2 regions of the Streptomyces sp. NBC_00989 genome follow, and region 2 is predicted to be linked to the other one. Evidence: riboswitches for the same ligand, from Rfam matches in the RefSeq annotation. Region 2 holds a riboswitch; the other holds the start of a gene.

The links. Region 2 has a riboswitch for cyclic di-AMP ahead of OG714_RS22040 (transglycosylase SLT domain-containing protein). Riboswitches for the same ligand answer to the same signal wherever they lie in the genome.
Positions count from the first base shown of each region.
Region 1: linked by a shared signal. The riboswitch ahead of OG714_RS43040 (C40 family peptidase) and the one ahead of OG714_RS22040 (transglycosylase SLT domain-containing protein) in region 2 are both predicted to bind cyclic di-AMP.

Region 1 is NZ_CP108728.1:9,585,673-9,596,473, reverse strand. It holds gene OG714_RS43050 (ATP-dependent Clp protease proteolytic subunit) at 1-111, shown strand, start outside; gene OG714_RS43045 (hypothetical protein) at 119-427, shown strand; cyclic di-AMP (ydaO/yuaA leader) riboswitch at 800-979, shown strand; gene OG714_RS43040 (C40 family peptidase) at 983-1,456, shown strand; gene OG714_RS43035 (ATP-binding protein) at 1,730-2,188, opposite strand; gene OG714_RS43030 (helix-turn-helix domain-containing protein) at 2,401-3,270, shown strand; gene OG714_RS43025 (DUF397 domain-containing protein) at 3,280-3,504, shown strand; gene OG714_RS43020 (8-amino-7-oxononanoate synthase) at 3,546-4,673, opposite strand; gene bioB (biotin synthase BioB) at 4,821-6,053, shown strand; gene OG714_RS43010 (adenosylmethionine--8-amino-7-oxononanoate transaminase) at 6,046-7,338, shown strand; gene bioD (dethiobiotin synthase) at 7,340-8,080, shown strand; gene OG714_RS43000 (LuxR C-terminal-related transcriptional regulator) at 8,077-10,353, opposite strand; gene OG714_RS42995 (esterase/lipase family protein) at 10,469-10,801, shown strand, end outside.
Region 2 is NZ_CP108728.1:5,042,184-5,060,851, reverse strand. It holds gene OG714_RS22090 (protein kinase domain-containing protein) at 1-331, opposite strand, end outside; partial or broken gene OG714_RS22085 (DUF397 domain-containing protein) at 731-838, opposite strand; partial or broken gene OG714_RS22080 (Scr1 family TA system antitoxin-like transcriptional regulator) at 849-1,343, opposite strand; gene OG714_RS22075 (arabinogalactan endo-beta-1,4-galactanase) at 1,471-2,634, opposite strand; gene OG714_RS22070 (beta-galactosidase) at 2,705-4,711, opposite strand; partial or broken gene OG714_RS22065 (ABC transporter substrate-binding protein) at 4,934-6,268, shown strand; gene OG714_RS22060 (carbohydrate ABC transporter permease) at 6,265-7,254, shown strand; gene OG714_RS22055 (carbohydrate ABC transporter permease) at 7,251-8,132, shown strand; gene OG714_RS22050 (LacI family DNA-binding transcriptional regulator) at 8,202-9,230, shown strand; gene OG714_RS22045 (HAD family hydrolase) at 9,337-10,143, shown strand; gene OG714_RS22040 (transglycosylase SLT domain-containing protein) at 10,277-10,756, opposite strand; cyclic di-AMP (ydaO/yuaA leader) riboswitch at 10,762-10,963, opposite strand; gene OG714_RS22035 (CocE/NonD family hydrolase) at 11,195-13,189, opposite strand; gene OG714_RS22030 (peptide MFS transporter) at 13,217-14,719, opposite strand; gene OG714_RS22025 (polyprenyl synthetase family protein) at 14,928-15,938, shown strand; gene OG714_RS22020 (LolA family protein) at 16,215-17,429, shown strand; gene OG714_RS22015 (ABC transporter ATP-binding protein) at 17,488-18,462, shown strand; gene OG714_RS22010 (ABC transporter permease) at 18,449-18,668, shown strand, end outside.

The DNA of each region.
Region 1 (10,801 bases), 4.5 Mb from region 2:
GACATCGAGCGGGACCGGATCATGGATGCCCAACAGGCCCTGGAATACGGGCTGGTGGACCGGATCGTGTCGACCCGCAAGACCTCGCTCACCGAGCCGGGCGGGGAGTGAGCCGACGATGCTGCCGCCGGAACTGCCGCCGTTGCCCGCACTGACGCGCGCCGAGGGCGAGTTGATCGACCGTTATCTGGATGTGGCCGACCTGCTCGGCCGTATCAACCCGGCGCACCACGGTGACACGTACCGTGGACTGAGGGCCGCCCAGGCGCTCGTGGCCAAGGCCGCAGAGCTGCGGGACGCGCTGGCGCTGATGCACCAGCGGGGCGAGACCGAACTGCACGCCCCCACCCTCGCGCGGGCGCTGCGCGTGCTGGACGGGGAGCGCCGCACGGCGCGCGTCACCCTCCCCGCACCCTCCGACAGTTGAGGGACGCGGAGCCGTCCCGGGCGGACGCGTCTCGCCGAAGGCGCGTCCGGGACCGAGTCGAAACGGACCAAACGGCGTACCCCCGTTCGGAGTAGACGCCCCTCCTTCGACAAGGCCGTTGGGGTTGCGCAACGCGCGTAGTCCAGGGGGAGCGGTGGGGCGTTCCGGCGCTGGTCCGGGGGCATTTGACCCCCTCGACACCTATTCGAACATCCCGGTGTCCACCCGAACGGGTGAGTGGTGAGTAACCCCACAAATCCCCGATTCCGTTGGGATTTTCAGACATCAATAGGTCAAGATCCCTGTCTGACGACAAGACCCCGCCGCAGCGGCGGGGCGATCCGGGCGGACGCCGAGTCCTGCCGCCACCCGGATGACAGGTCGACAGGATTGCATCGGCAGGAGTGGAGGACCCAAGCACGACGGGTCGCCGGGACGGTCACGCCATGACCGGGTCGAGCAGCCCTTGGGGTGAAGCCGCGTCAGCGGCCGGGCAACTTCGCCAGCCCGAATCCGACAGGTCATCCTTCACAGGCGGCTGACGAAGGGTTGCGCATGACTGCGCTCAATCGTGTCCCGTCGCTGATGGTCAGGGCCGGTACGGCCTCGGCTTTCGCCATCGCCGCTGTTGGCGGTTCCGTCGTGATACCGGGCGTCGCATCCGACGCCGCGGCCGCGACACCCGCGACGAAGGCACTCCAGGTCGCGGCGTCCAAGAAGGGCGCTCCGTACAGGTACGGGGCCACCGGACCGGGCCGCTTCGACTGCTCGGGGCTCACGCTGTACTCGTACAAGAAGGCAGGCAAGAAACTGCCCCGTACGGCGGCCCAGCAGTACAACAAGTCCCACCACATCTCGGCCAAGAGCCGCAAGGCCGGGGACCTCGTCTTCTTCCACTCGGGCTCCAGCGTCTACCACGTCGGCATCTATGCCGGCAAGGGAAAGATCTGGCATGCCCCGAAGACCGGGGACGTGGTGAGGCTGCAGAAGATCTGGACCAAGAGCGTCTGGTACGGCCGGGTCAGCTAGGGCCTGTCCAGCGGATCAGGTCGCAGGAAATCGGCGGTGCGTGATCGGCGCCGGTGAGCGGGGCGTGGTGCGTGCAGCTGCAAGACGGAGGAGGGCGTCAACGCGGAGCGTTGGCAACCGACGACGCGGCAGATGTGCGTGCCACGCCCCGCGTCTGCGACAGGATCCGCCGGACAGGTCCTGGGACCCGTCCGAATGAATCTCCCGAGGGGGTGGCGGCCACCTGACAGGCCGCCACCCCCTCGGGTGTCCAGGGACGTTCACCACGCCGCTCTACGGCTCCTGCTGGCCCCCGGCCGTCACCGGCCGGGCCGGTACCGTCCAGGGCACCTCGATGGAGACCGTCTTGCCGCCCTCCAGGGTGGGCCGGACCTTGAGCTTTCCGCCGCACTCCGCGGTCAGCCAGCGAATGATCACCATGCCCCGGCCGTTGTCCTGCTGGACAGCGGCCGGCAGGCGTTTCGGGAACCGGGGATGGCTGTCGGTGACCCCGATGCGCAGCCGTTCGTCACGCTCCAGCTCGATGTCCACCGTAAAGGTGGGTGACTGCCCGAAGGTGTGCTGTACGGCGTTGGTGGCGAGTTCGGAGACGATGAGGCGGATGGTGTCGGCGACCTCCGTGTCCGCCGGAAGGCCCCATTCCACCAGGGTTCCGACCACGTAGGTGCGGGCGGTGGAGACCGAGGCGGGATCGCTCGGCAGAGTGACGGATGCTTCCAGATGGTCTGCCATGGCGCGGTCGTCCCTTTCCCGCGGGACCGGTGTCCGACACGGAGCGGATGGTTCGAGTACGGTCCCGGACTGGTGCTTCTTCGCCAGACTGCCATTACCGCGTCGGTAACGGTGCCGATCCACCAAGATATGCATATATCTGTCGCTCGAAGCGGTGAACTCTGCGACCCCAGACCGTATTTGGGCGGCTCGGAAGGAGTAAGGAGAAACCCATGCAGTACGGTCCCGCGGTACGCCGCCGGAAACTGGGCGCGGAACTGCGCGCATTGCGTGCGGAGGCGGGGCTCACCAGTGGTGAGGCGGCCCGGCTGGTCGGCTGGCACCAGTCGAAGGTGAGCCGCATCGAGACCGGCGCCAGTGGCGTGAAACCGCCCGACGTCCGGTTACTTCTCGACGCCTACCAGGTCGGCGACCCACAACATCGGGACATGCTGCTCGTGCTCGCGGGCTCCGACGGCGGCGGCGGCCGGCACCACTGGTGGCACGCCTATCGCGGTGTACTGCCGCCCGCCTACCGGGACTTCATCAGTCTGGAGTCACAGGCCGGCGCGATCCGCACCCTGGAGACCTCGGTGGTCCCCGGGCTGCTCCAGACGCCCGAGTACGCCCGGGCGGTGACCCGGGCCGCCATGGGAGGCCTCGACAACGACGGGCCCGAGCGGCTCGACGCGCTGGTGCAGGTGCGGCTGGCCCGGCAGGACGTGCTGCGCGCGGATCCGCCGCTGGCCCTGAGCGTGGTCCTCGACGAGGCGGTGCTGCGGCGCGAGGTCGGCGGGCCGGGGGTGATGGCACGTCAGCTGGACCGGCTCGTGGAGGCCGCCCGGCTGCCCCAAGTGAGGCTTCAGGTACTGCCGTTCGCCGCAGGAGCACACATCGGCATCACCGGACCTTTCGTTATCTTCTCCTTTCCGAGCACTTCTGATCTGGACGTGGTTGTTCTAGACCACTTGACGAGTAGCCTCTACCTCGAACGGAAAGAAGACCTAGAGGCCTACAGCGAGGCCTTCAACACCCTTCAGTTCCACGCCCTTTCGCCCGAGGATTCGTCGGATTACATCGCCGGGATAGGTGACGGCGCGTAAGGAGGCACCATGTCTGCACTGCCTCGGAACGTACCTTCCAGTTCTGAACCGTCCGGTGTGCGGTGGCTGCGCAGCAGCTACAGCACGGGAGCGAACAACTGCGTCGAGGCGGCACGTCCGCGCTCAGGCCCCCGCGCGGGGCTGCTCGCCGTACGCGACTCGAAGGACCCGCAAGGACCCGCCCTGCTCTTCTCCCCCGAGAGCTGGACGGGTTTCCTCGCCACGTTCCACTGACCGTTCCGCCTGTCAGCGACGCACGACCGTGTCACGCCGACTCATGGTCGCGTCTCGCCGATCACACGTACAGCGCGTTCGATCTCGGCCCCGGAGAGGTCCGCTCGGGCGGTCAGCCTGAGCCGTGAGATGCCGTCGGGCACGGAAGGAGGACGGAAGCAGCCCACGGCCAGCCCTGCCGTACGGCAGTCGGCCGCCCATTGCACGGCCGCCTCCGGGGACGGCGCACGCACCGACACCACCGCGGCGTCCGGACGTACCGCTTCCAGACCCGCGGCGGTGAGACGCACGTGCAGCTCACTCGCCACGGCGCGGGCCCGGGCAGCCCGCTCGGGTTCGCGCCGCAGCAGGGTGAGCGCCGCCAGCGCGGCACCCGCCGCCGCGGGCGCCAGTCCCGTGTCGAAGATGAACGTCCGCGCCGCGTTGACCAGATGGTCGATCACCCGCGCCGGCCCGAGCACGGCACCGCCCTGGCTCCCGAGCGACTTGGACAGCGTGACCGTCACGACCACGTCCTCGCTCCCCGCGAGCCCCGCCGCGTACGGCGCCCCGCGCCCCCCGTCGCCCAGCACCCCCAGCCCGTGCGCGTCGTCGAGCAGCAGCCCCGCGCCGAACTCCCGGCACGCCTGCGCGAGCGCGCCCACCGGAGCCGCGTCCCCGTCCACGGAGAACACCGAGTCGGACACGACGACGGCCTGCCCGTCATGCGTCCGCAGCGCCTTGCGCACCCCGTCCGGATCGGCGTGTCCTACGACCTGGGTGGCGCCCCGCGCCAGCCGGCAGCCGTCGATCAGGGAGGCGTGGTTGCCCGCGTCGGAGACGATCAGCGAGCCGTGCGGCGCGAGCGTGGTGACCGCGGCGAGGTTGGCCGCGTAGCCGGAGGAGAAGACGAGGGCCGCCTCGAACCCGCAGAACTCGGCCAGTTCCCGCTCCAGTTGGGCGTGCAGCTCGGTCGTACCGGTGACGAGCCGCGACCCGGTCGACCCCCCGCCCCAGGTCCGCGCCGCCGCCGCGGCCCCCTCGACGACCTCGGGGTGATGTGCCAGACCCAGGTAGTCGTTGCTCGCGAGATCGAGGAGCGGCGAGTCGGCGGGACGGGGCCGCAGGGTCCGTACGAGCCCGGCGCGACGGCGCTGCTCCGCCTGCTCGTCGATCCAGCCGAACGCCATGGTTCCTCCGGGGCTTTTGTAGGCAGTGCACAGACACTAATCGGACGACGAGCCGCCCATGGTGTGGTGATACCCACACCCCCGGGCCCATGTCTTGTTCAATCTCTCCTTGGCCGCAAGCGGTCCCGTAGGACAGGATCGGATCTCATGGACCTGCTGAACACGCTCGTGGACAAGGGGCTTCGGCGCGAGCTGCCGACCCGCGCGGAAGCACTCGCCGTCCTCTCCACCTCGGACGACGACCTGCTGGATGTCGTGGCCGCGGCCGGAAAGGTGCGCCGGCACTGGTTCGGCCGACGGGTGAAGCTCAACTATCTCGTCAACCTGAAGTCCGGCCTGTGCCCCGAGGACTGCTCGTACTGCTCGCAGCGGCTCGGCTCCAAGGCCGACATCCTGAAGTACACGTGGCTGAAACCCGACGACGCCTCGAAGGCCGCGGCGGCCGGAGTGGCGGGAGGTGCCAAGCGCGTCTGCCTGGTGGCCTCGGGCCGGGGTCCGACCGACCGGGACGTGGACCGGGTCGCCGGCACCATCAAGGCGATCAAGGACCAGAACGAGGGCGTCGAGGTGTGCGCCTGCCTCGGCCTGCTCTCCGACGGCCAGGCCGACCGGCTGCGCGAGGCCGGCGCGGACGCCTACAACCACAACCTCAACACGTCCGAGTCGACGTACGGGGACATCACGACCACCCACACGTACGCCGACCGCGTCGACACCGTGCAGAAGGCGCACGCGGCCGGGCTGTCCGCCTGCTCCGGCCTGATCGCCGGCATGGGCGAGACGGACGAGGACCTGATCGACGTGGTCTTCTCCCTCCGGGAGCTGGACCCGGACTCGGTGCCGGTGAACTTCCTGATCCCGATGGAGGGCACCCCGCTCGCCGCGGAGTGGCACCTCACCCCGCAGCGCTGTCTGCGCATCCTCGCGATGGTCCGCTTCGTCTGCCCGGACGTCGAGGTCCGTATCGCGGGCGGCCGTGAGGTCCACCTGCGCACGATGCAGCCCCTCGCCCTGAACCTCGCCAACTCGATCTTCCTCGGCGACTACCTCACCAGCGAGGGCCAGGCCGGCCACGCCGACCTGGAGATGATCGCGGACGCGGGCTTCGAGGTGGAGGGCGCGGGCGAGGTGACGCTGCCGCAGCACCGGGCGACGGCGGGCGGCTGCGGGTCGCACGAGGACGCCGGGTGCGGTGGGGGCTGCGGCGGGCACGAGGGCGCCACTGGTGGCTGTGGTGGGCACGAGGGCGCCGGAGTCTGCGGTTCCGCTCCCACCGTCGCGTCTACGTCGGCTCCCGCACCGCAGGTCGACGAGGTCCGCCGGGACCTGGTCTCCGTACGCCGTCGAGGTGCCGGAACGGATCTCGCGCCCAATGCCTGACCCGACCGGCCGCCTGCCCGTCCCGGAGCTGCTGGAACTGGACCGGCGGCACGTCTGGCATCCGTACGGTCCGATGCCCGGCCGGGTCGACCCGCTCGTCGTCGAATCGGCGAGCGGGGTGCGGCTCCGACTGGCGGACGGCGGGGGCGAGTTGGTCGACGGCATGTCGTCCTGGTGGTCGGCGATCCACGGCTACAACCACCCCGTGCTCAACGAGGCCGCGCACGAGCAGCTCGGCCGGATGAGCCATGTGATGTTCGGCGGGCTGACCCACGAGCCTGCCGTACGCCTGGCGAAGCTCCTTGTCGACATGTCTCCGGACGGCCTGGAACACGTCTTCCTCGCCGACTCGGGCTCCGTGTCGGTCGAGGTCGCGGTGAAGATGTGTCTCCAGTACTGGCGCTCGCTCGGCCGCCCCGCGAAACAGCGCCTGCTGACCTGGCGCGGCGGCTACCACGGCGACACCTGGCAGCCGATGTCGGTGTGCGACCCCGAGGGCGGGATGCACGAGCTGTGGTCCGGGGTACTCCCGCGCCAGGTGTTCGCCGACGCGCCACCGACCGAGTACGACGAGTCGTACGCCGACCATCTGCGCGAGCTGATCGAACGCCACGCGCACGAACTGGCCGCGGTGATCGTGGAACCGGTGGTGCAGGGCGCGGGCGGGATGCGGTTCCACTCCCCCGCGTATCTGCGGGTGCTGCGCGAGGCGTGCGACGCGCACGACGTGCTGCTGGTGTTCGACGAGATCGCGACGGGTTTCGGCCGCACGGGCGCGCTGTTCGCGGCGGAGCACGCGGCGGTGACGCCGGACGTGATGTGCGTGGGCAAGGCGCTGACCGGCGGCTACATGACGATGGCGGCGACGCTCTGCACGTCACGCGTGGCCGAGGGCATCTCACAGGGCGAGGTACCGGTCCTCGCCCACGGCCCGACCTTCATGGGCAACCCGCTCGCGGCGGCCGTGGCCTGCGCCTCGCTCGAACTCCTCCTGAACCAGGACTGGTTGACGGAGATCAAGCGCATCGAGACGGGCCTACGGGAGGGCCTCGCCCCGGCGTGGGACATCCCGGGCGTCCAGGACGTCCGCGTCCTCGGCGCCATCGGCGTGGTCCAACTCGACCACGCCGTCGACATGAAGGCCGCCACGGACGCGGCCGTACGCGAGGGCGTGTGGCTACGGCCGTTCCGCGACCTCGTCTACACGATGCCGCCGTACGTCACGGGCGACGCCGACCTGGCTCGGATCGCCCGCGCGGTGTGCGCGGCGGCGCGGGAGGGATGACATGCCGGTACTGGTGATCACGGGCACGGGCACGGAGGTCGGCAAGACGATCACCACGGCCGCGGTCGCGGCGGCAGCGCTCGCGGCCGGCCGCACGGTGGCCGTCCTGAAGCCCGCCCAGACGGGTCTACGACCGGACGAGCGCGGGGACGCCGACGAGGTCGCGCGGCTCGCGGGCGCCGTGACGGCCACCGAACTCGCCCGCTACCCCGAGCCGTTGGCCCCCGGCACGGCAGCACGCCGGGCCGGTCTCGCCCCGGTACACCCGCCCGAAATCGCCGAAGCCGCCCAGAAGTTGGCCACCGAGCACGACCTGGTGCTGGTCGAGGGCGCGGGTGGCCTGCTCGTACGGTTCGACGCGGAGGGCGGCACGCTGGCGGACGCGGCGCGGTTGCTGGGGGCACCGGTCCTGGTCGTGGCGTCGGCGGGTCTTGGTACCCTGAACACGACGGAACTGACGGCCCGTGAACTCCGGTCCCAGGGCCTCGACTTGCTGGGCGTACTGATCGGCAGCTGGCCCACCGCACCTGATCTGGCGTCACGTTGCAATGTGGTGGACCTGCCGGACGTTGCGGGGGCTCCACTGCTCGGGGCCCTGCCGGAGGGGGCGGGGGCGCTGACACCGGCGAACTTCCGTGCGTCGGCACCGAGTTGGCTGGCGCCGCGGCTTGACGGGGTGTGGGACGCGGAGGGGTTTCGGGGACGGGAAGCTGCGGCTGCCTGGGGCAGTGGGCCCTCCTAGGACGCCTCCCCCTCGGCCAGCAGCCGTACCAGTTCGATCCGCGACCGTATGCCCAACCGGCTGAAGACACCGCGTAGATGGTGGTCGATCGTGCGAGGGCTGAGGGCGAGGCGGACGGCGATCTCTCGGTTGGTGGCGCCGTCGGCGGCCATGCGGGCGACCATCAGTTGCTGGGCGGTGAGGCGGGTGGTCGGGGCGAGGGCTCCGGGGGTGGGGAGGGCGGTCGCGGTCACCGGGGTGCCGAGGGCGCGGAGTTCGGCGCGCGCCTGGGCGGCGCAGTGCGGGGCGCCGAAGGACTCGAAGGCCTCCAGCGAGGTGTGCAGGCGGTCGCGGGCCTCGGTGCGGCGGCGCAGTCGGCGCAGTGCGCCGCCGAACAGCAGCTCGGTGCGGGCCCGTTCGAAGTCACGGGTGCCGCGTGCGTGGAGGTCGAGGGCGCTGCGGTAGTGCTCGACCGCCTCGTCGCCGGGCGCGAGCAGGGCCCGGCAACGGGCGCTCAGGGCAAGGTCGTCGGGGCTGCGGACAGCACGTGCCCAGCGGTCGTAGTCGGCGTGTGCGGCGCGGGCGATACGGGTGTCGCCGCTGCGGGCGGCGGCCTCGACGTAGTGCGGGGTGGCGAGGTGCCGGATGGCCCGGTGGCCGTGGCCCGGGCCGAAGCCGGCGAGCGCGCGCAGCCGGGCCGCCGCGGCGGCGAACCGGCCGCTGCTGAGGTCGAGGTAGGCAAGCGCCCACTGGGCGAGGGCGGCCGGCAGGCCCAGGCCCCGGCCCAGGGCGTAGGAGCGGGCGGCGGCGGCACGTTCCCGGCAGACGTCGCCGTCCCCGGTGAGCGCGGCGAACATGGCGAGCGCGGCCTGCAGATGGCAGGCGCCGTTGTCCTGGCCGGTGGCGTGGGCCTGCCACAGGGCGTCCGCCGTGGCCGTCTCGGCGGCCCTCGGATGCCCGGTCCAGAACTCGGCGTACGCCCGGAACTCCATCGCCTGCGCCACGACCACGGTCGCACCCCGCGCCCGGGCCGAGGCCGCCGCCCGCACGGTGGCGGTGGTGGCACGGGTGTGGTCACCGAGCATCAGCGCGGCGATCCCCGCGTGGATCAGGAGGGTGGGGTCCCCTCCGGGACCGCATCGCCCGGCGGCGGCCTTGAGCAGGTCCCGCGCGTCCTCGTACCGTCCCTCGCAGGCGGCGGCCAGTCCCCCGAGCGTCCCGTGCGGCACGATCCCGACCCGGGAGGCGACGGCCGCCGCCTCCCTGCACCGTCTCAGGTCCCCGGTGTAGACGGCGGCCTCGGTGGCCCAGGCGAGGAGGTGAACGGCGTGGTCGGGAGCGGGAGTTCGGGGTACCGCGACCATGCGGGGTACCTCGGTCGACCGGGACGCCGGTCTCAAGTCGGCGCCGGATCCCTCCAGTTCACGTCGCGCCACAGCCGTCAGCAACGCGTCGAACGCCTCCGCCGCATTGCCCGCCCGCAGCGCGAACACCCCGTTCAGCGCGTCGCTGTCCGTCGCGGCCGCGAGTCTTCGCGCCCGGTCGCCTTCGCCGGACTGCCAGGCGTCGCCGGCGGCGCGGTTGAGGAGGCGGGACTGTTCACGGGGGTCGAGGGAGAGCGCGGCGGCGCGTTCCACGAGGGCGCAGGCGAGGGGGTGTTCACCGGCGTCGCGTGCCTGTTGCGCGGCCGCGCGGAGTTCCGCGGTGAGCCGCGCGCTGGGGCCGAGCGCTCCCGCGCCCCGGTGCCAGGAACGTCGCGGTGCCTCACCCTCGGCGCGCAACACCCGTGCCAGCAACCGGTGGACGTCCCGCCGGTCCGCCGGCGACCCCGTCTCGTACGCGGCGATCCTCGTCCACGGGTCCCGGAAGACGACCCCGCCGGCCGTCGCGTGCGCGACCCCGGCCGTCTCGGCGGCTTCCAGGGGCCGGGTGTCGAGCCGCCCCGCCGCGACGGCGCGCAGGAAGGCATGCGTGGCGACCGGGTACTGGTCCGCCGCGGCGAGCAGCAGAAGCAGCCGTGTGCCGTCGGGCAGCGCACGGATCTCCCGGCGATACCGGGTCAGCAACTCCGGTGCCAGGGACGCCGGTTCGGTCGGGAGGGGGTCGAGGCCCGCGGCCTGGCGTGGGGTCAGGCGCGGGAGGAGTTCGGCGGCGGCGCGCGGATCGCCGTAGACCGCGCGCAGTGCTCGGATACGGACCCCTTCGGGGAGCGCGGGGTCGAGGGTTCGCCCTGTGTCGATGCGCGACGGTGGCGAAGTGCGGTCTAGAGAAGTGGGGTTCACCGGAGTCAGCACACAACTGACGTTACTGGCGAGTTAATTCACCCGTAAAGACCGGCGATTTCGCCGATGCGGCGCGCGTAGACCCACGCCGACACTCCTGACAACCCCACCCGTATCAGGAGGCATCATGCAGCGCCACAAGCGTCGCATCGCCACGGCCCTGTCGGCCGTGACCACCTCGCTCCTTCTGTCACTCTCCCTGGCCTCGACGCCCGCTCACGCGGCGAGCCACAACCCGATCGTGTTCGTGCACGGCCTGAGCAGCGACTCCACAAGCTGGGACGACTGGATCGCGGACTTCAAGGCGGACGGTTACTCATCCTCCGAGCTGTACGCGATCTCGTACGACTGGACGAAGTCGAACGTCACGACCGCTTCAGCGCTGTCGACCTACATCCAGTCGGTCCTCTCCAGCACCGGCGCCTCGAAGGTCGACCTGGTGGTCCACTCCATGGGTGCG
Region 2 (18,668 bases):
CCGTGCCGTACGCCTTGATCCGGTCGGCGAGGGTGGTGGAGCGCACGTACTCCATCACGATGGTGGGCCGGCCCTCGTCGTCCACGACGTCGTGGACGACAACGACGTTCGGGTGGCTGATCCGGGCGGCGCTGTGCGCCTCGCGCCGGGCGCGTTCGAAGAGGGTGGCGAGTTCGGCGTCGTCGAGTTGGGGCTGGGAGTGGAGCTTCTTCACGGCGACCTGGCGGCCGAGGAGTTCGTCGTGGGCGCGCCAGACGGTGGCCATGCCGCCCCGGCCGATGCGGTCGAGGATGAGGTATCGGCCGGCGATCAGCCGTCCTTCGTCGGACACCGAGGGTTCCTTTTCTCTGCTTCAGGACCGATCCGGCCGACGGCGCCACGGGGTTCCTCCGGCCGACCGCACGCCCAACGTCCCCTCGCCTACGGCTGGTTGAGGAGCATTGTGGCAGCGAAGGGCCCGGAAGCAGCCGCTTTCTACGGCGTGCCGGGCCCGGTTGTCGCGCGCGGGGCGACTCCAGGGCTGTTGGTCGGTTCCATGAGGAGCAGGGCCCGGCCGCGAGCGGGGCGGCGCCGCCGTCTCACGTCATGAAGGTCCGGCGACCGTGGTCGACGAACTCGCCGGGCCCTTCGCGTGCCGATCATCCTCTACGAGGGCGGCAGCGGCCTAGGGGGCAGGGTAGGGACAGCAGTACTACCCACGGCATTGCTCCAACCAACTCCAAGGGCGGGGCTAGTTGTTCGAGGCGTAGGGGATGAAGTCGGTCCAGGTGGTGGGGCTGAAGGTGAGGCGGGGGCCCCGGGTGTTGTGCTTGGTGTCGCGGATGTGGATGGTGGCGGGGGTGGTGGCTACTTCGACGCAGGAGTCGCCCTCGGTGCCGTCGCTGTAGCTGCTCTTCTGGGAGCACGGGCCGCTGCGTCAGCAGCAGCGCCCGCATGAACTCCTCTGTCTGGAGCAGACCGTGCACGTTGTGGTTGCCGTAGGAAAGCACTTCGACCGCCTTGGCCTCCATCTGCTGCAAGTCCCGGACCTTCTTTGGGTACTGGACCCGGGCCACGTCCTCCTTCATCGCCGAGATCAGTCCACCCGCGTCCAACACCTCGTCGGACTTGTCCAGATACTCAGGCCGAGGAATCCGCTTCCCGCCCTCGATCTTGTAGACCAGGTCCTCGCCGTACCCCACCGCCACCGCGAAGTCCGGGACCCGCATCCCCACCGCCTCGCGCCGCAGCCTCAACTGGCGCCCCACCGTCGCGAGGACCGCCAACCCCCACTCGTCGTCCGGGTCGACCTCCCAACCCGGCTCGTCCGCCTCGCCGTTGACCTGCTCCGGTTCCCTGTCCACGCTCGCCCCTCCGTCGTACGGCCGTGCCGCAACGCCCCCTACCCGTACGGCCCCTGCCGACAGCCCGGACAGCACTGGACAAGCACCGGACAGTAACCGTACGGGTTGGACTCGTCACTCGCGGGCGTTACGACCGGTAGCGGCCCAGCGTCCTCAACCCCGGCAGCGCCTTGTCGTCGAAGTCGAACAGGGCGAGGTTCTCCCACGCGTTGCCGGACGTCGGGTCGGTCGGGTCCCAGCCGTCACCGGCCCGGTACGTCCACACGCCTTCCCAATAGCAGTAGCCCAGGCCCTTGTTGCCGGGGACGTTCGCCATCAGGTCGGCCACCGTGCGCAGCCACGCCGCCTGGCCGGCCGGGGTCGCCGGGTAGCCCTCCGTCAGCTGCGAGGGGTCGTACATGATGTCGTTCGTCGCGTCCTCGCTCTCCAGCGTGAACGGGTACGCCGTCTCCGCGATCAGCACCGGCTTGTCGTAACGGGCCGAGATATCCGCCAAGTTGGCCGCCGCGGCCTCCGGGGCGCCGTGCCAGAACGGGTAGTACGACTGGGCGATGATGTCGAAGTCGACGCCGTCGGCGACCACGTTGTCGTACCACCAACGTGATGTGCCGTTGTCGCCGCCCGAGGCGATGTGGAGCATCGTGCGGATGCGCGGGGTCGTGTCGCGCGCCGCGTTCAGGCCCGCCTTGAGGAACGTCGTCAGGTTGCCCCAACCCCCGGCGTCGTCACCCCAGTTCTTGCCGGTCGGCCAGAGCAGCCCGCCGTTGATCTCGTTGCCGATCTGGACCAGGTCCGCCGGGGTGCCCTGGCGGCGCAACGCGCCCAACACGTCGGCCGTGTGGTCGTAGACCGCCCTCGTCAGGCCCGCCACGTCCAGGTCCGCCCAGGCCGCCGGCTTGGTCTGGTGGGCCGGGTCGGCCCACGTGTCGGAGTAGTGGAAGTCGACCCAGATGCCGATCCCCGCCCGGCGCAACCGCTTGGCCAGCGGCAGGATGTGCTTCTTGTTGTTGTAGCCGTCGGCCGGGTTCACCCAGACCTTGAGGCGGGCGTGGGTGATGCCCGCGTCCGCGAGGATGCGGATCGGATCGTCGCGGCGACCGTCCGCTCGGCGGTACACCGCGCCGGACGCCTCGTCCTTGGGGAGGGACGAGATGTCCATCCCCCGGATCTCCAACCGGCGCCGGTCCGGGGCCGTACCGGTACCGGTGCTCGCCACCGCCGGTGTTGTGCCCAACACCGGCACCGCGAGTGCGGCCGCACCCGCCGCCGTAAGAACACTGCGTCTGCGCATAACGAAGTTCCCTTTCAATGACACCAATTGACAGCGATGGCAGAACTGAGCTGCGGGGCAACGGAGTTGGTCAGCGCGGGTCCCGGAACACCTCCACCCCGCCCGCCGGTACCGCCGCGCGACTCCCGTCCGGCAGCACCACCTTCACCTCGCTCCCGGTGTGGTTCACCGCGAAGCGAAACGTCCCCGACTCGCCCTCCCGTACGACGAGTTCGACATCGCGCGGCAAGCCGACGGGTGTGATCCCCGCGTCCGCGAGGGCGAGGTCGACGACGGCGGCCAGGTCGGCGCCCGTCAGCCGCGTCGCCAAGTACCACGCCGCCCCCGACCCCACCGCGTGCCGCGTCAGCGCCGCCCCACCCGCCGTACGACCGTCCGCGAAGACCGCGACCGTCTCGCAACCCGCACCCGGAACCACGACCTCCGACCACAGATCGGCCTCGTACAGCGCGCCGTCCGTCCCCCGGACCGACACCGTCTCGCCCGGCAGCAACGGGTCGAACTCCTCGACCGTCAGCCCGAGTACGTCCCGCAGCGACCCCGGATACGCGCCCGGATGCAGCGTGTCGTTCTCGTCGACGATCCCGGAGAAGAAGGAGACCAGTACCGTCCCGCCCCGCGAGACGTACCGTTCCAGATCCGCCCCCACCCCGACCGGCGCCGCGTACAACTGCGGTACCACCAGCAGCGGATACCGCTCCGGGTCCAGGTCCCCCAACCCCGTCGGCGGCAGGAAGTCCACCGTCAAGTGCCGGTCGTACAGGGCCTCGTAGAACGAATCCAACCGTTCCCGCGCGTCCAGGTCCTGGCTCGGCCGCCACTCCAGGCTCTGCGCCCACCAGGAGTCCCAGGACCACACCATCGCCACGTCACCGCGTGTCCGGGTGCCGCGCAGACCGGCCTGGCTCAAGTCGGCGACCCGGCTGCCGAGTTCCGTCACCTCGCGCCAACCCCGGTTGTCCGTACCGGAGTTCGCCAGCATCGCCGTGTGGAACTTCTCCGCCCCCGACTGCGACTGCCGCCACTGGAAGAACATCGCGCCCTCGGAGCCTCGCGCCACGTGCCCGAGTGAGTTCCGCGCCATCTCACCGGGACGCTTCGCCGGGTTGTACGGCTGCCAGTTGACCCCCGACGTGGCGTGTTCCAGCAGCAGCCACGGACCGCCGCCCGCCACCGAGCGCGTCAGGTCCGCCGCCAGCGCCAGGTTCACGTGGGTGCGGCGGCCGTCCGTCATCAGGTAGTGGTCGTTGGTGACGAGGTCGACCTCCTTGGCCCAGGCCCAGTAGTCGACGCCCTGGCCCTGGCTCGGGGCGACCATGAAGTTGGTGGTGACGGGGACGCCGGGGGAGAGGCGGTGCAGGATGTCCCGCTCGGCACAGAAGTTGGCGCGGGCCTGCGCGTCGGCGAAGCGGCGGTAGTCGAGTTGCTGGGTGGGATTGCATACGGACGGGGTCGCCCGGGGCGGAGTGATCTCCTCCCAGTCGCCGTACTGCTGGCCCCAGAACGCCGTTCCCCAGGCCTGGTTGAGGGCGCCGAGCGTGCCGTAGCGCACTCGCAGCCAGTCCCGGAAGGCCGTCGCGCAGGTGTCGCAGTAGCAGGCGAGGACCGGGGCGCCGTACTCGTTGTGGACGTGCCACAGCACCACCGCCGGATGGTTGCCGTAGCGCTCGGCGAGGGCCGTCGTGATCGTGGCCGCCGCCGCCCGGTACTCGGCGTTGGAGTGGCATATCGCGCCCCGCGAGCCGAAGGCGAGGCGGACGCCCTCGCGGGTCACCGGGAGCGCGTCAGGGTGTGCGCGGTAGAACCACGCCGGCGGTACGACAGTGGGCGTGCCGAGGTTCACGGAGATCCCGGACGAGTGCAGCAAGTCGACGACCGTGTCGAGCCACTCCCAGTCGTACTCGCCAGGACGCGGCTCCATCCGGGCCCAGGAGAAGACGCCGAGGGAGACGGCCGTGACCCCGGCCTCCCGCATCAGCCGTACGTCCTCCTCCCAGACCTCCTGCGGCCACTGCTCGGGGTTGTAGTCACCTCCGAAGGCGAGCGGCAGACGGTCGTGCGGGGCGGGGGACGGCATGGGTTCACTCCCGGGGGATCAACGACTGAGGCGGCTAAAAAGCAAGCGATTCTGTGATCGTGCACATGGATGGTTGTGGCGTCCATCCGTCAGCAACAAGTAGGTAACCCCAGGGTTCATCCATTGACAAGGGTCCGAAACAATTCTCTACTGTGCACGGTCACAGAGCCGTGCGGCGCAGATGGGACACATCCGAGGCCGGCTCGCACTCAGTCAGGGGAGATGAAGATGTCGATCCACCGCCACCAGTTCAGCAGGCGCAGCATCCTTGCCGGGGCAGCAGCTGTCGGCCTCACGGGCACCCTCGCCGCCTGTGGCGGTTCCGACGACGACTCCGGCAAGAGCAGCGGGCCCGTCAAGCTGACCTACTGGGCCTGGGCGCCGAACATGGAGAAGGTCGCCGCGATCTGGAACAAGAAGAACCCGGACATCACGGTCACCGTCTCCAAGTAGGCCGCCGGCAAGGACATCGTCTCCAAGCTGATCACCGCGAAGAAGGCGGGCAACGCCCCCGACCTGATCCAGGTCGAGTACCAGTCGCTGCCGACGCTGGTCTCGAACGACGTGCTCGCGGACATCTCGAAGTACGCGAAGTCCGCCAAGTCCCAGTTCGCCGAGGGCCTTTGGGGCATGGTCACGCTCGGCACCGACGCGGTGTACGCGATACCGCAGGACTCCGGGCCGCTGATGTTCTTCTACCGCGAGGACCTGTTCAAGAAGCACAACCTGACCGTCCCGGCGACCTGGGACGACTTCGCCAAGACCGCCCGCGCCGCCAAGAAGGCCGTCCCGGACGCCTACTTGACGACGTTCTCCTCCAACGACCCGGGATTGTTCGCGGGGTTGGCGCAGCAGGCCGGTGCCAAGTGGTGGACCGTGGAGAGCGGCGGCAAGTGGACCGTCGGCATCGACGACGCGGCCACGAAGAAGGTCACCGACTTCTGGGGCGGGCTCGTCCAGGAGGGCGCGATCGACAACCAGCCGATGTACACGCCGGCTTGGAACAACGCCCTGAACAAGGGCACCCACCTCGGCTGGGTCTCCGCCGTGTGGGCGCCCGGTGTGCTCGTCAGCTCCGCCCCCGACACCAAGGGCAAGTGGCGGATGGCGCCGCTGCCGCAGTGGAGCGCGGGCGAGGACGTCACCGGCAGCTGGGGCGGCTCCTCCACGGGTGTCTCCACCGACTCCAAGCACGCCGAGGCCGCGACCAAGTTCGCGAACTGGCTGAACACCGACCCGGAGGCGCTGGCCGCCCTGGTCAAGGAGGCGGGCATCTACCCGGCGGCCACCAAGGGCCAGTCCGGCTCGATCCTCACCACGCCGGAGTTCTTCCCGAACCAGACCGACTTCTACGACACGGCCGCCAAGATCGCCGCCACCACGGCCGCTTCCGCCTGGGGCCCGAACGTGCAGGTCGCCTACGACACCTTCAGCGACGCCTTCGGCACGGCCACCAAGGCGAAGAAGGCCGCCCAGTTCGACACCGCGCTCGCCACCATGCAGTCGAAGACCTTCACCGACATGAAGAAGCAGGGCTTCAAGGTGACCGAGGCATGACCAGCACTCCGCTCAAGGGCTCCGACCGGCTGACGGCCGGACCCTTGGCGGACGGCACCGCCACCTCCGTCCGCCCCCGCCGCCTCCGTCGCCGTGGCCGCAGCGCGCCGTACTGGTTCCTCGTACCGGCCGTGCTCCTGTTCGCCGCCTTCACCGTCGTACCGATCGGGTACGCGGTGTGGCTCAGCCTCCACAAGGTCCAGGTCAAGGGCATCGGCCTCGGCAAGGGCGCCCGCCAGCAGGTCTGGAACGGCCTGGGCAACTACACCGACGTCCTCAACGACTCCGAGTTCGGCCACAGCGTCCTGCGCGCCTTCGGCTACGGCCTGATCGTCATCCCCACGATGCTCGGTCTGGCGCTGGTCTTCGCGCTGATGCTGGACACCCCGCAGGCACGCAGCGCCAAGTTCGCGCGCCTCGCGATCTTCCTGCCGTACGCCGTGCCCGGCATCATCGCCGCCCTGATGTGGGGCTTCCTGTACCTGCCGACGGTCAGCCCCTTCTACTACCTGCTGCGGGAGTTCAACCTGCCGCAGCCGGACCTGTTCGACGGCGGCAACCTGTACCTGTCCTTCGCGAACATCGCGGTGTGGGGCGGCACGGGCTTCAACATGATCGTCATCTACACGGCCCTGCGCTCGATCCCGCAGGAGATCTACGAGGCCGCCCGCATCGACGGCGCGTCCGACCTGAAGATCGCCCTGCGGATCAAGATCCCGATCGTGATGCCGTCGCTGGTGCTCACGTTCTTCTTCTCGGTCATCGCCACGCTCCAGGTCTTCACCGAGCCCATGGCGCTCAAGCCGCTGACCAACGGCCTCTCCAGTTCCTGGAGTCCGCTGATGGCCATCTACGACGCCGCCTTCCTCAGGTCGGACATCTACGGCGCCTCCGCCACCGCCGTGGTGCTGGCCCTGGCGACCTTCGCGCTCTCCTTCACGCTGCTGCGCGTCTCCGACCGCTACACCCGGGAGGACCGGGCATGACCCCCCTCACCCTCACCGCCACCGACGCCCGCCCGGGCATCGGCAAGCCGAAGCGCACCGCCTGGGTGCCCACCCTGGTGCTGATCCTCGGGGCGCTGTACTGCCTGATCCCCGTGGTCTGGGTGGTCATCGCGGCGAGCAAGGGCCGCGGCGAACTGTTCTCCACGTTCACCTTCGCCCCCGGCACCGGCTTCCTCGACAACCTCAAGCAGCTGAGCTCCTACCGGGACGGCATCTACTGGGAGTGGATGCTCAACTCCCTCTTCTACGCGGGCGGCGGCGCCCTGCTGTCGGCCGCGGTCTCGGCCGCCGGCGGCTACGCACTGGGCCGATTCGCCTTCAAGGGACGGGAGTTCGTCTTCAAGCTGATGCTGGCCGGCGTCCTCGTCCCGAGCATCGTGCTGACCGTCCCCCAGTACCTCCTCCTGTCGAAGCTGGGCCTGGCCGACTCGTACTGGTCGATGCTCCTGCCGTCGATCCTCTCTCCCTACGGCGTCTACCTCGTCCGTATCTACGCGGCCGCCTCCGTGCCCGCCGAACTCCTCGAAGCCGCCCGCATGGACGGCGCGAGCGAGTGGCGGATCTTCTCGCGGATCGCGGTGCCGATGATGATGCCGGGGCTCATCACGGTGTTCCTGTTCCAGTTCGTCGGCATCTGGAACAACTTCCTGCTGCCGTACGTGATGCTCGCGGACGACACCAAGTTCCCGCTCACGCTGGGCCTTTACACCCTGCTCAACCAGGGCGCCTCGCAACCCGCGCTCTACACCCTGGTCATCATGGGCTGCTTCCTCGCGATCCTGCCGCTGATCGCGCTGTTCCTGGTCATCCAGCGCTTCTGGTCACTGGACCTGCTGAGCGGGTCGGTCAAGGCGTGAGGCGCAGGCACTGAGCGAACCCGAAGCCCTACCTCCCCCCACCGCACCCGAACGGGCAGAACGAGGAACATGACCACCAGTCCGAACGGACGCCGCAAACCGCCCACCATCCACGACGTGGCCCGGGAGGCAGGGGTCTCCCGGGGGACCGTCTCCCGGTTCCTGAACGGCGGACACTACGTCTCGCCCGCCGCGCGCACCGCGGTGGAGACGGCGATCAGGAAGACGGGCTACGTCGTCAACCGGCACGCCCGTTCCCTGAGCACCGGACGGTCGGACTCGGTGGCGTTCCTCCTCACCGAGCCGCAGGAGAAGTTCTTCGAGGACCCCAACTTCAATGTCCTGCTGCGGGGTTGCACCGAACACCTGGCCCGCCACGACATCCCGCTGCTGCTGATGCTGGCCTCGTCGAAGGACGAGCGCCGCCGCCTGACCCGGTACATCACCTCGGGCCACGTGGACGGTGTCCTCCTCGTCTCCAACCACAGCGGCGACCCGGTGGCGGCCGAACTCCGCGACGCGGGCATCCCGTTGGTGGCCTGCGGCAAGCCGCTCGGCACCGCCTCCAAGTACAGCTACGTCGCCGCCGCCGACCGCGACGGCGCCCAGGAGATGGTCCGCCACCTCATCGCCGCGGGCCGCCGCCGCATCGCCATGGTCACCGGCCCGCTCGACGCACCGGGCGGCCCCGACCGGCTGGCGGGTTACCGGGACGTCCTCACGGAGGCAGGCCTGCCCCACGACCCGAACCTCGTCGTGGAGGGCGACTACCGCCGCACGGGCGGCGAGGAAGCGGCCCGCAGACTCCTCACCCAGGCCCCCGACATAGACGCGGTCTTCGTGGCCTCGGACCTGATGGCCCTGGGAGTCGTCAACACCCTTCAGCAATCAGGCCGTTCGGTCCCGGATGACATCGCTGTCGGAGGCTTCGACGACTCGGCGGCGGCCACCTCCATCACCCCGGCCCTCACGACCATGCGCCAGCCCTACGACCGCATCAGCGCCGAAATGGTGAGGATGCTGCTGGCCCAGATCGCCGGCGAGGACACGGCGGGCGTGATTCTGCCTACGGAACTGGTGGTACGGGAGTCGGCATAACGGTCGTAAATGTCAAACCAACCGGAACACGGGTCAACGGATGTGAAGGCAGGAGCCGTCCGGTTCGTGTCGAGTCGGTGGGGCGTTCCATCCGTATTCTCTGATCATGGCCGCACCCCTCGCATATGCACTGATCGCCACCGACCTGGACGGGACGCTGCTGCGCGGCGACGACACACTCTCCGACCGGTCCCTCGCCGCACTGCGGCGGGTGGCGGCGGCGGGTGCCCGGCACCTCGTCGTCACCGGCAGGCCCGCCCCGAGGGTGCGACCGCTCCTCGACGACCTCGGCAGCAGGGGGCTCGCGGTGTGCGGACAGGGCGCGCAGTTGTACGACGCCGGCGCGGACCGTCTGCTCTGGTCGGTCACCCTGGACCGGGAGTTGGCGGAGACCGCGCTCGGCAAGATCGAGGCGGAGGTGGGTCAGGTGTACGCGGCGGTCGACCAGGACGGCGTGGACGGCCTCACCCTGATCGAGCCCGGCTACCTGATGCCGCACCCCACGCTCCCCGCGGTACGGGTGGGCCGACGCGACGACCTCTGGTGCGAACCCATCAGCAAGGTGCTGCTCCGTCACCCCGCCCTGGCGGACGACGAGTTGGCGTCCACGGCGCGTTCGGTGGTCGGTTCCCTGGCCTCGGTCACCATGTCGGGCCCCGGCACCGTCGAACTCCAGCCACTCGGCATCACCAAGGCGACGGGCCTGGCCCTGGCCGCCCGCCACTTGGGCCTGACCCCGTCCGACACCATCGCCTTCGGCGACATGCCGAACGACATCCCGATGTTCGACTGGGCAGCGCATGGAGTGGCGATGGCCAACGCTCATCCCGAACTCAAGGCGGTGGCGGACGAGGTGACGTCCTCGAACGAGGACGACGGAATCGCGCTGGTACTTGAAAGACTCTTCAGCTGAGCTATGAATGGCCCCGAAGGGGCGCATTCAGGGGCGCGGGGCTGTGTCTATTTGCGGCTCCGCCGCGCGGGCGCGATCAGCCACGACGGTGCGAGAGCCAACAAACAACCCGTCGTGGCTGATCCAACAGTTTCTAGTAAGCCCCGTAAACGTTGTCGATCGACCCGTACACCGCCGCCGCGTAGTTGCAAGCAGCCGTGATGTTCGCAACCGGGTCGTACGGGTCAAACGAAGTCCCGGCCACGTGATACGCGTTGAACGTCGGGTCGATCACCTGGAGCAGCCCCTTCGACGGCGTACCGGCCGCCGCGTTGGAGTCCCAGTTGTTGATCGCGTACTGGTTGCCGGAGGACTCACGGATCACGTTGCGGTAGATCCCGTTGTACGTCCCCGGAATCCCCTTCTGCGCCATGATCGCGAGCGACTCCCGGATCCACCCGTCAAGGGTGTTGGGGTACCCGGCGAGCGTGGTCGAGGCGGCGGTGGTCGACGTGGTGGCCGCGGACGCGGTGGTCGCACCGACGATCGGCAGGGCGAGTATCGCGGTACCCGTGCCGGCGACGACGAGGCGGCGGACGAGGCGGGCGCGGCGGGACTGAGCGGTTGCAGGCATGACGAGGTTCCTCTCCGTCGCCTGCGAGGTGAGCTGTCGGGTTCGGGCTGGGAGGTGCCCGGCCACGCCCTCGCGGACGTGACTTAACCCCAAGCCGTTCCGGTCGCGACGACCGGTCCGGCGACTTACCTGGTTCCCCCGCTCCTGCCGTGCGAGAAGTTCGTGACTGGGATGCCGGGCGGCGGCAGGATTCGGCGTTCCGCTCGACAGGCCGGGAACGTATGCGAGAGCACATGTCCGGAACAAGTGGCGGAATCACACCTAACCCCTATTGACCTTGGTCTGAGGCGTATGGGGCACTTGATCCTTTGCGCGAGCCAAGGGTCAACTGTCAAATGCCGTAAGGGAAAACGCGGGCAGACCAGGACACAGGTCACGCACAGAAACGCGTGACCCAACTCACGGGAGGATTAAGAACGGCAAATCGGGCATTCAACCTCAACTGGCAGTTCTCGGAATCCTTTTCTCCCATGTCCGGTGAAAGATCACCTCGTCGCCCTCGGTGCAGATGACCTCATTGGAGGTAATAAAGTCCGTTTCGTCGCAAGTAATCTCGGAGCGCGTCCGCACGGTCGTGTCCCACCCCAGCTCCGGCCGGTGCAACCGGATCGACCAGTCGGACCGCGCACGGGCCGACAGCGGATCCGACTCGTCGATCGTGTACGTCTCCAGCGCGTCCTCGGTGAACTCGAGACCGTCCGGGTACACGCGCGTGCCGCCGTACCGGGGGTCCACCTCCAGCCGCCACTCGCCCTTCGCGACATCCCGTACGACCAGCCGCTCGGGGCGCGGTTCGTCCAGCGTGGCCGGGTAGTTGACCCCGAGCGGCTCGGCCTCCTCGGGTTCGTCGAAACGAATACCGGAGGTCAACTCCTGCTCCCGCACCGGGAGTTCGAGCGCGCTCCCCTCCGGGTCCAGCGTGAACCCCGCCGCCGACTCCGGCTGCGGCCAGATCCACGGCCAGTACGCCGACGACACCGCGAGCCGGATGCGGTGCCCGGGCGGGAACGCGTGCCCGATGCCGTTCAGCTCGAAGGTCACGTCCTCGGTGGTGCCCGGCGTCCACGGCACCGCCCGGTCCCGCCCGTGCCGCGCCGACAGGTTCAGCACCCCTCGGGTGACCAGGGTCGAGGCGCCGTCCGGGGCGACATCGCACAGCCGGGCGATCACCTGCCCGCGCGGCACCGCGCAGGTCAGCCGCAGCCGCACCCTCGGCCGCCCCAGCACCCATGTCTCGGCCGGCACCTCGAACTCGAAGCACGCCGACCGCGCGTCCTCGTCCCGCTGGTCCGGCGGCAGGTCGGCGTCGTTCCCGAAGGGGAAGAAACGGCCCGCGTCCACGCCCGTGTGCATGGGGGAGCCGACGATCACGGGGGCGCCCCGGAGGCCGTACGTCGTCGTCTTCACGTGCGGCGAGGGCCACGCGGGCTCGCCGACCCAACGGCCCGGCAGGGTGTCGTAGACCGTGGCCGGAGGGTGCGAGTCGCTGACGTAGGCCCGTAGGAGCGGGTCGGCCATGACGCCGGTGTCCTCGCCCTTCAGCCAGTGGTCCCACCAGCGGAGGGTCTCCTGGAGGAAGCCGATCGCGGGGCCCGGCGGCAGGCCGCGGTCCGGGTACTGGTGCGACCAGGGGCCGATCAGGCCGCGTACGCGGTCCGGCGGGAGGTGTTCGGCGAGCCGCAGCACCGTGTCGCGGTACGGGTCGTGCCAGCCGCCCACCGCGAGGACGGCCGCGTCGATCGCGCCGTAGTCCTCGCAGACGCTGCCGTGCTTCCAGTAGTCGTCGCGGATCTGGTGGGCGAGCCAGGTGTGGATGAACGGGTCGATCCGTTCCAGGCGCTTGAGCCACAGGTCGCGCCAGACGAGGCCCGCGTACTCGGGGTCGGGCGGGCGGGCGACGAAGGCGAGCATGGTGGCCGCCCAGGCGTGCAGGTCGACCGCGAGGGCGGAACCTCCCATGTAGTGCACGTCGTTGTCGTAGCGGTCGTCCGTCGAGCAGACCGTGACGATCGCCTTGAGCGGCTCGGGCGCGAGGGCCGCGATCTGGAGGGAGTTGAAGCCGCCCCAGGAGATGCCGAACATCCCGACCTTGCCGGTGCACCAGGGCTGCGCGGCAAGCCAGTTGACCACCTCGACGCCGTCGGCGAGTTCCTGCGCGTCGTACTCGTCGCCGGGCGCGCCCTCGCTGTTGCCGTGCCCGCGCACGTCGACCCGGACGGAGGCGTAGCCGTGGCCCGCGTACCAGGGGTGGCGCTGGGCGTCGCGGGGCGCCGTCCAGTCGGTCAGGCGGTACGGGAGGTACTCGAGGAGCGCCGGGACGGGTTCGTCCGTCACCGGGCGCCACACGCGCGCGTAGAGGCGTGTTCCGTCGGGCAGCGGGATACGGAGGTCCTCGTGGGCCGTCTCGTAGGGGAAGGAGGTTCGGATGTGCATGACGTGACCCCTGGGGCTCCGTTGGCTTCAGTGGACCGGGTGCATCGTGCGGCGCAGCCATGGCGCGGCGGCCATCACCGCGAGGCCCGCGGCCACCGCGATCGCGCCGTTGACGCCGAAGTAGGCCGGTTTGGAGACGTCGTCGTAGAGCTTCACCGTCTGGGCCTGGATGCCGTTCGCGAGGGCGAGGGACAGGAACCAGAGGGACATGGTCTGGCTGGAGAAGGCGGCCGGGGCGAGCTTCGTGGTGGCCGACATGCCGGAGGTCTCCAGGAGGATGTCGCCGAGGCCGAGCAGGAAGTACGAACCGACGATCCACCAGGCCGACATGCGGTAGGCGTCGCCGCTGTGCCCGCTGGTCGGCAGGACCATCAGCAGGAACGACAGGCCGCCCAGTACGACGCCGATCGCGATCTTGTTGGAGGCGTGCGGCTGGCGGCGGCCCATGCGGACCCAGAGCGCGGCGACCACGGGCGCGAGCCCGACCTCGAAGGCGCCGAGCGCGGACGCGTACCAGCTCGCGGGGAAGTCGAAGCCGAGGATCGTCGTCTCGGCGTTCGACGCGGCCAGCAGCATCATCGTCGAATAGGCCTGGAAGAGAATGAAGTTGAAGACCGTCGAGGCCAGGAACAGCACGATGTACGGGCGCAGTCGGCCGCGTTCCTCGGGGCTCACGCGCGGGCTCATGAACATCACCGCGAAGTACACGACCGGCGCGATCACGGAGATGACCGTGAGCAGGTCGACGAAGCGGCCCATCGTGAGCCAGCCGGCGAGTGCCAGTCCGGTCGCGAGCACGGCGGCGACCAGGATCCCTACGACGATGAGGCGCACCGCGCGGCGCAGCGCGTCCGGAGCCAGTGCGAACTCCGCGGTGTTCCTGCGACCGGCCAGGTGACGGCGCCCGGCGACGTACTGGATGAGCCCGAAGGTCATGCCGACCGCGGCCGCCGAGAAGCCCCAGTGCCAGCCCTCGTGGTCGCCGAGCCAGCCGGTGATCAGCGGGCCCGCGAAGGCGCCGATGTTGATCGCCATGTAATAGAGCGCGAAACCGGCGTCCCGGCGCTCGTCGTCGGTGCGGTAGAGCTTGCCGACCATGGTGGCCACGTTGGGCTTGAGCAGGCCGGTGCCGGCGCTGATCAGGCCGAGGCCCACCCAGGTCATCGTGGCGGTGGGGACCGCCATCGCGTAGTGCCCGCAGGCGATCAGGACGCCGCCCCACAGCACCGCGCGGTACGAGCCGAGGATGCGGTCGGCGAGCCAGCCGCCCGCGACCGAGACGAGATAGACCAGCGTTCCGTAGGCTGCCGACACGGACGCGGCCGTTCCGGACGACATGCCCATGCCGCCGTGCGCGACGGTATCCGCGAAGTAGAGGACGAGGATGGCCTGCATGCCGAGGAACGAGAAACGCTCCCAGACCTCAAGCCCGGAGAGCGTGAGCAGCCCCTTGGGCTGGCCGAAGAAGGCGTGGTCGTCCTCGGGGGGCGGTTGGTCGTCGGGTTCGGCTTCCAGTGCGGTTCGGGACACGATCCACTACTTCCGCGTAAGTCGATAAATATCCGTTCTTATCAGGTGATCGAAAACATACCGGTCGTGATCCGATACCGCCCCTGCTGGACGGGGTGGGCGGCATGGGTGATCGAAAGCTGACCGGATACGCTGACTTGAGTGATGCCAGCGACCTATCGACAAACCGTGTGACCGCCCAGGGACACCAGCAGACAGGAGACCCCTCGTGACCGTCGTCGGGCCGTTCGGGCTGAGCGTGCGGGACCAGGCTCTGGAAGCCGATGTCCAGGCCGGATTGGCGGCAGTCGAGGAGGGTCTGCTCGAAGCCACCAAGAGCGAGGTCCCCTTCATCACGGAGGCCGCCCAGCACCTCGTGCGCGCGGGCGGGAAGCGGTTCAGGCCGCTCCTCGTGATGCTCGCCGCGCAGTTCGGCGACCCCTACGCGCCGGGTGTCGTGCCCTCGGCGGTCGTCGTCGAGCTGACCCACCTCGCCACGCTGTACCACGACGACGTCATGGACGAGGCGACCGTGCGGCGCGGCGTGGAGAGCGCCAACACCCGCTGGGGCAACTCGGTCGCGGTCCTCACCGGCGACTTCCTCTTCGCGCGCGCGTCGCACACCCTGGCCGACCTCGGCCCCGAGGCGGTGCGGGTGCAGGCCGAGGCGTTCGAACGGCTGGTCACCGGTCAGATCCTGGAGACCGCCGGTCCGTCCGACGGGCGCGACCCGGTCGAGCACTACCTCGACGTGCTCGGCGGCAAGACCGGCTCCCTGGTCGCCGTCGCGTGCCGCTTCGGCTCGATGATGGCCGGCTGCGACGACACGGTCGTGGACGTCCTCACCCAGTACGGCGAGCGGCTCGGCGTCGCCTTCCAGCTCGCCGACGACGTCCTGGACATCGCCTCCGACGGACACGAGTCCGGCAAGACCCCGGGCACGGACCTGCGCGAGGGCATCCCCACGCTGCCGGTGCTGCGGCTCCGGGAGCGGGCGGACCGCCTCGGTCTCGCCGAGGACATCGCCCTGTGCGAACTGCTCGACTCCGACCTCACGGACGACGCCCGGCTCGCCGAGGCCCTCTCCCGGCTCCGCGCCCACCCCGCCCTGGAGCAGGCCCGCCGCGACACCGTCCGGTACGTGGAGGACGCCCGTGCGGCCCTCGCCCCGCTCCCCGAGTGCGACGCGAAGGTCGCCCTCCTGGAGATGTGCGACGCGGTGGTGCACCGCGCGGGCTGAGGCCCCGGGCAAGAAGCCCTGAGCAAGAGGTCCTGAACAACTGCCGTACGGAGGCGGCGTCTTCCCCTAAGGGTTTTGGGGAGGCGCCGCCTCCGTGTGTCATACCCCAGGCGTACGCGGAGTTGGCTCCCGGGTCTGACGCTTATCTCCCGCCGATTTGGTCAGATGGAGAACACGGAAAACACCACTCCTCACCGATTCGGGTGAGAATGGCGGCTCAGGGTGGGACGAGTGCACGACGGACTAGCCGCCGCCGACGACGGAGGTAAGGCAGACATGGCACCGTACGAAACCGACGACAGCACGGACGCCGGAGAGCGCGACGAGCTCCGGTCCGGGCGGCGCAGGGCGGCGCGGTACATCGTCCCGGTCACCGTGGTGGGGGTGGCGGCCGCGACCATCGGACTGGTCCCGGCGCTCGCCGACTCCGGCGACCCGAACCTTCCCAAGGTCACCGCACAACAGCTCATCGACAAGATCGCCAAGTCGGACGTCCAGCGGCTGTCCGGCACCGTGAAGATCAGCACCGACCTGGGCCTGCCCGACCTCGGCGGCCTGGAGAGCAGCCTGATGTCCGGCGCCACGAAGTCCGGCGACGGCTCCTCCGCCGACCCGACCACCAAGCTCACCGAGCTGGCCAGCGGCACCCACACCCTGCGCGTCGCGGCCGACGGCCCCGACAAGCAGAAGGTCTCCCTGCTGGAGAACGCGGCGGAGTACAGCCTCATCCACAACGGCAAGGACGTCTGGGGCTACGACAGCGCGTCGAACGAGGTCTTCCACGGCACGACCGCCGCCGACACCTCGAAGAGCGACGAGACCCGGGCCACGCCCAAGGGCCTCACCGACGAGGCACTGAAGTCGGTCGACGACACGACGTCCGTCACGGTCGACGGCACCGAGCACGTCGCGGGCCGCGACGCCTACAAGCTGCTGATCAAGCCCAAGCAGTCCGGTACGACGGTCGGCGCGATCAGCATCGCGGTGGACGCGAAGACGGGCCTGCCGCTCAAGTTCACGCTCACCCCGGCGAGCGGCGGCGCGGCCGTCGTCGACGTCGGCTTCACTCAGCTCAGCCTCGCCAAGCCGGCCGCCTCGACCTTCGACTTCAAGACGCCCAAGGGCGCGAAGGTCACCACGGAGGACAGCGCCACGGAGGCGGTCCCGACTCCGGACCACTCCGGCAAGGCCGGCAAGGCCGACGAGGACTTCGGCAAGGGTCTCGATGACCTCACCGTCCTCGGCAAGGGCTGGAACTCCATCGCCACGTTCGACACCGGCGGCGAGGGTGTGCCGTCCGGCTCCTCGGCCGGTGGCGGCGACCTCGGTGGCTTCCTCGGCTCGCTCGGCGACCAGGTGAAGGGCGACTTCGGCAAGGGCACGGTGTTCTCCACCCGGCTGGTCAACGCCCTGGTCACGGACGACGGCAAGGTGTACGTCGGGGCGGTCACCAAGAGTGCGCTCGTGAAGGCGGCGGACGCGGCGAAGTAAGTACGGTACGGAGCAAGTCCCTTGCGGGGAGTACGAGTTGGGCGAATTGAGGGAGTCGATGGGCGAACCGTCCGCTGAAGTGCCTGATCAGGTGAGGGCGGGTGACGGCATCATCGCCACCCGCGGTCTCACCAAGCGCTTTCGCGGCGGGCAGCTCGCCGTGGACGGTCTCGACCTGACCGTCCCGGCGGGCAGCGTCTTCGGCTTCCTCGGGCCCAATGGCTCCGGTAAGACCACCACCATCCGCATGCTGATGGGGTTGATCGAACCCACCTCCGGGACGGCCCGTGTGCTGGGTCGTCCCATGCCCAGATCCGTACGTACGGTTCTGCCGCATGTCGGTGCGCTGATCGAGGGGCCCGCTCTGTACGGGTTCCTGTCCGGCCGCGACAACCTCCTTCGGTACGACGCCGCCGATCCGACCGCCGATCCGCGCACCCGGCGGGACCGGGTCGCCGCCGCGCTGGACCGGGTGGGGCTGACGGCCGCCTCCGGCAAGAAGGCCAAGGCGTACTCCCTGGGGATGAAGCAGCGGCTGGGGCTTGCCTCTGCCTTGCTTCAGCCCCGTGAGCTGCTTGTTCTGGACGAGCCGACGAACGGGCTCGACCCGCAGGGGATGCGTGAGATCCGGTCCCTGATCCGGGAGTTGGCGTCCGACGGGACGACCGTCTTTCTGTCTTCCCACCTCCTCGACGAGATCGAGCAGGTCTGCACCCATGCGGCCGTGATGGCGCAGGGCCGGCTGATCACGCAGGGGTCGGTGACCGAGCTGGCGGCGGGGGCGAGGGGGCGGCTGTTCGTGAACACGCCTGACGCCGGGGACGCGGCACGGGTGCTGAAGGAGCAGGGGCTGGCCGACGTGGTCGTGGCGGAGGAGCGGGTGACCGCCGAGCCGCCCGATCGTGAACTCGCCGAGGTGAACGAGGCGTTGGTGACGGCCGGGGTGCGGGTGCGGGGCTTTGGGGTCGAACGGGCTTCTCTGGAGGACGCGTTCGTGGCGCTCACGGGGGAGGGGTTCGATGTCGCGGGCTGAGGTGGCTGCTACTGGGCCGGTTGGCGTGCGGGCGCCCCGATTCGTGTGGACGTTCGGGCTGTTGCGCAGCGAGTTGGTCACCACGTTTCGGCGGTGGCGCACCCTTGCGTTGCTCGGGGTGCTGGCCGCTGTGCCGATTCTGGTCGGGATCGCGGTGAAGTTGGAGACTCAGGACGGGGGCGGGCCTGGGCGAGGGGACGGGGGTG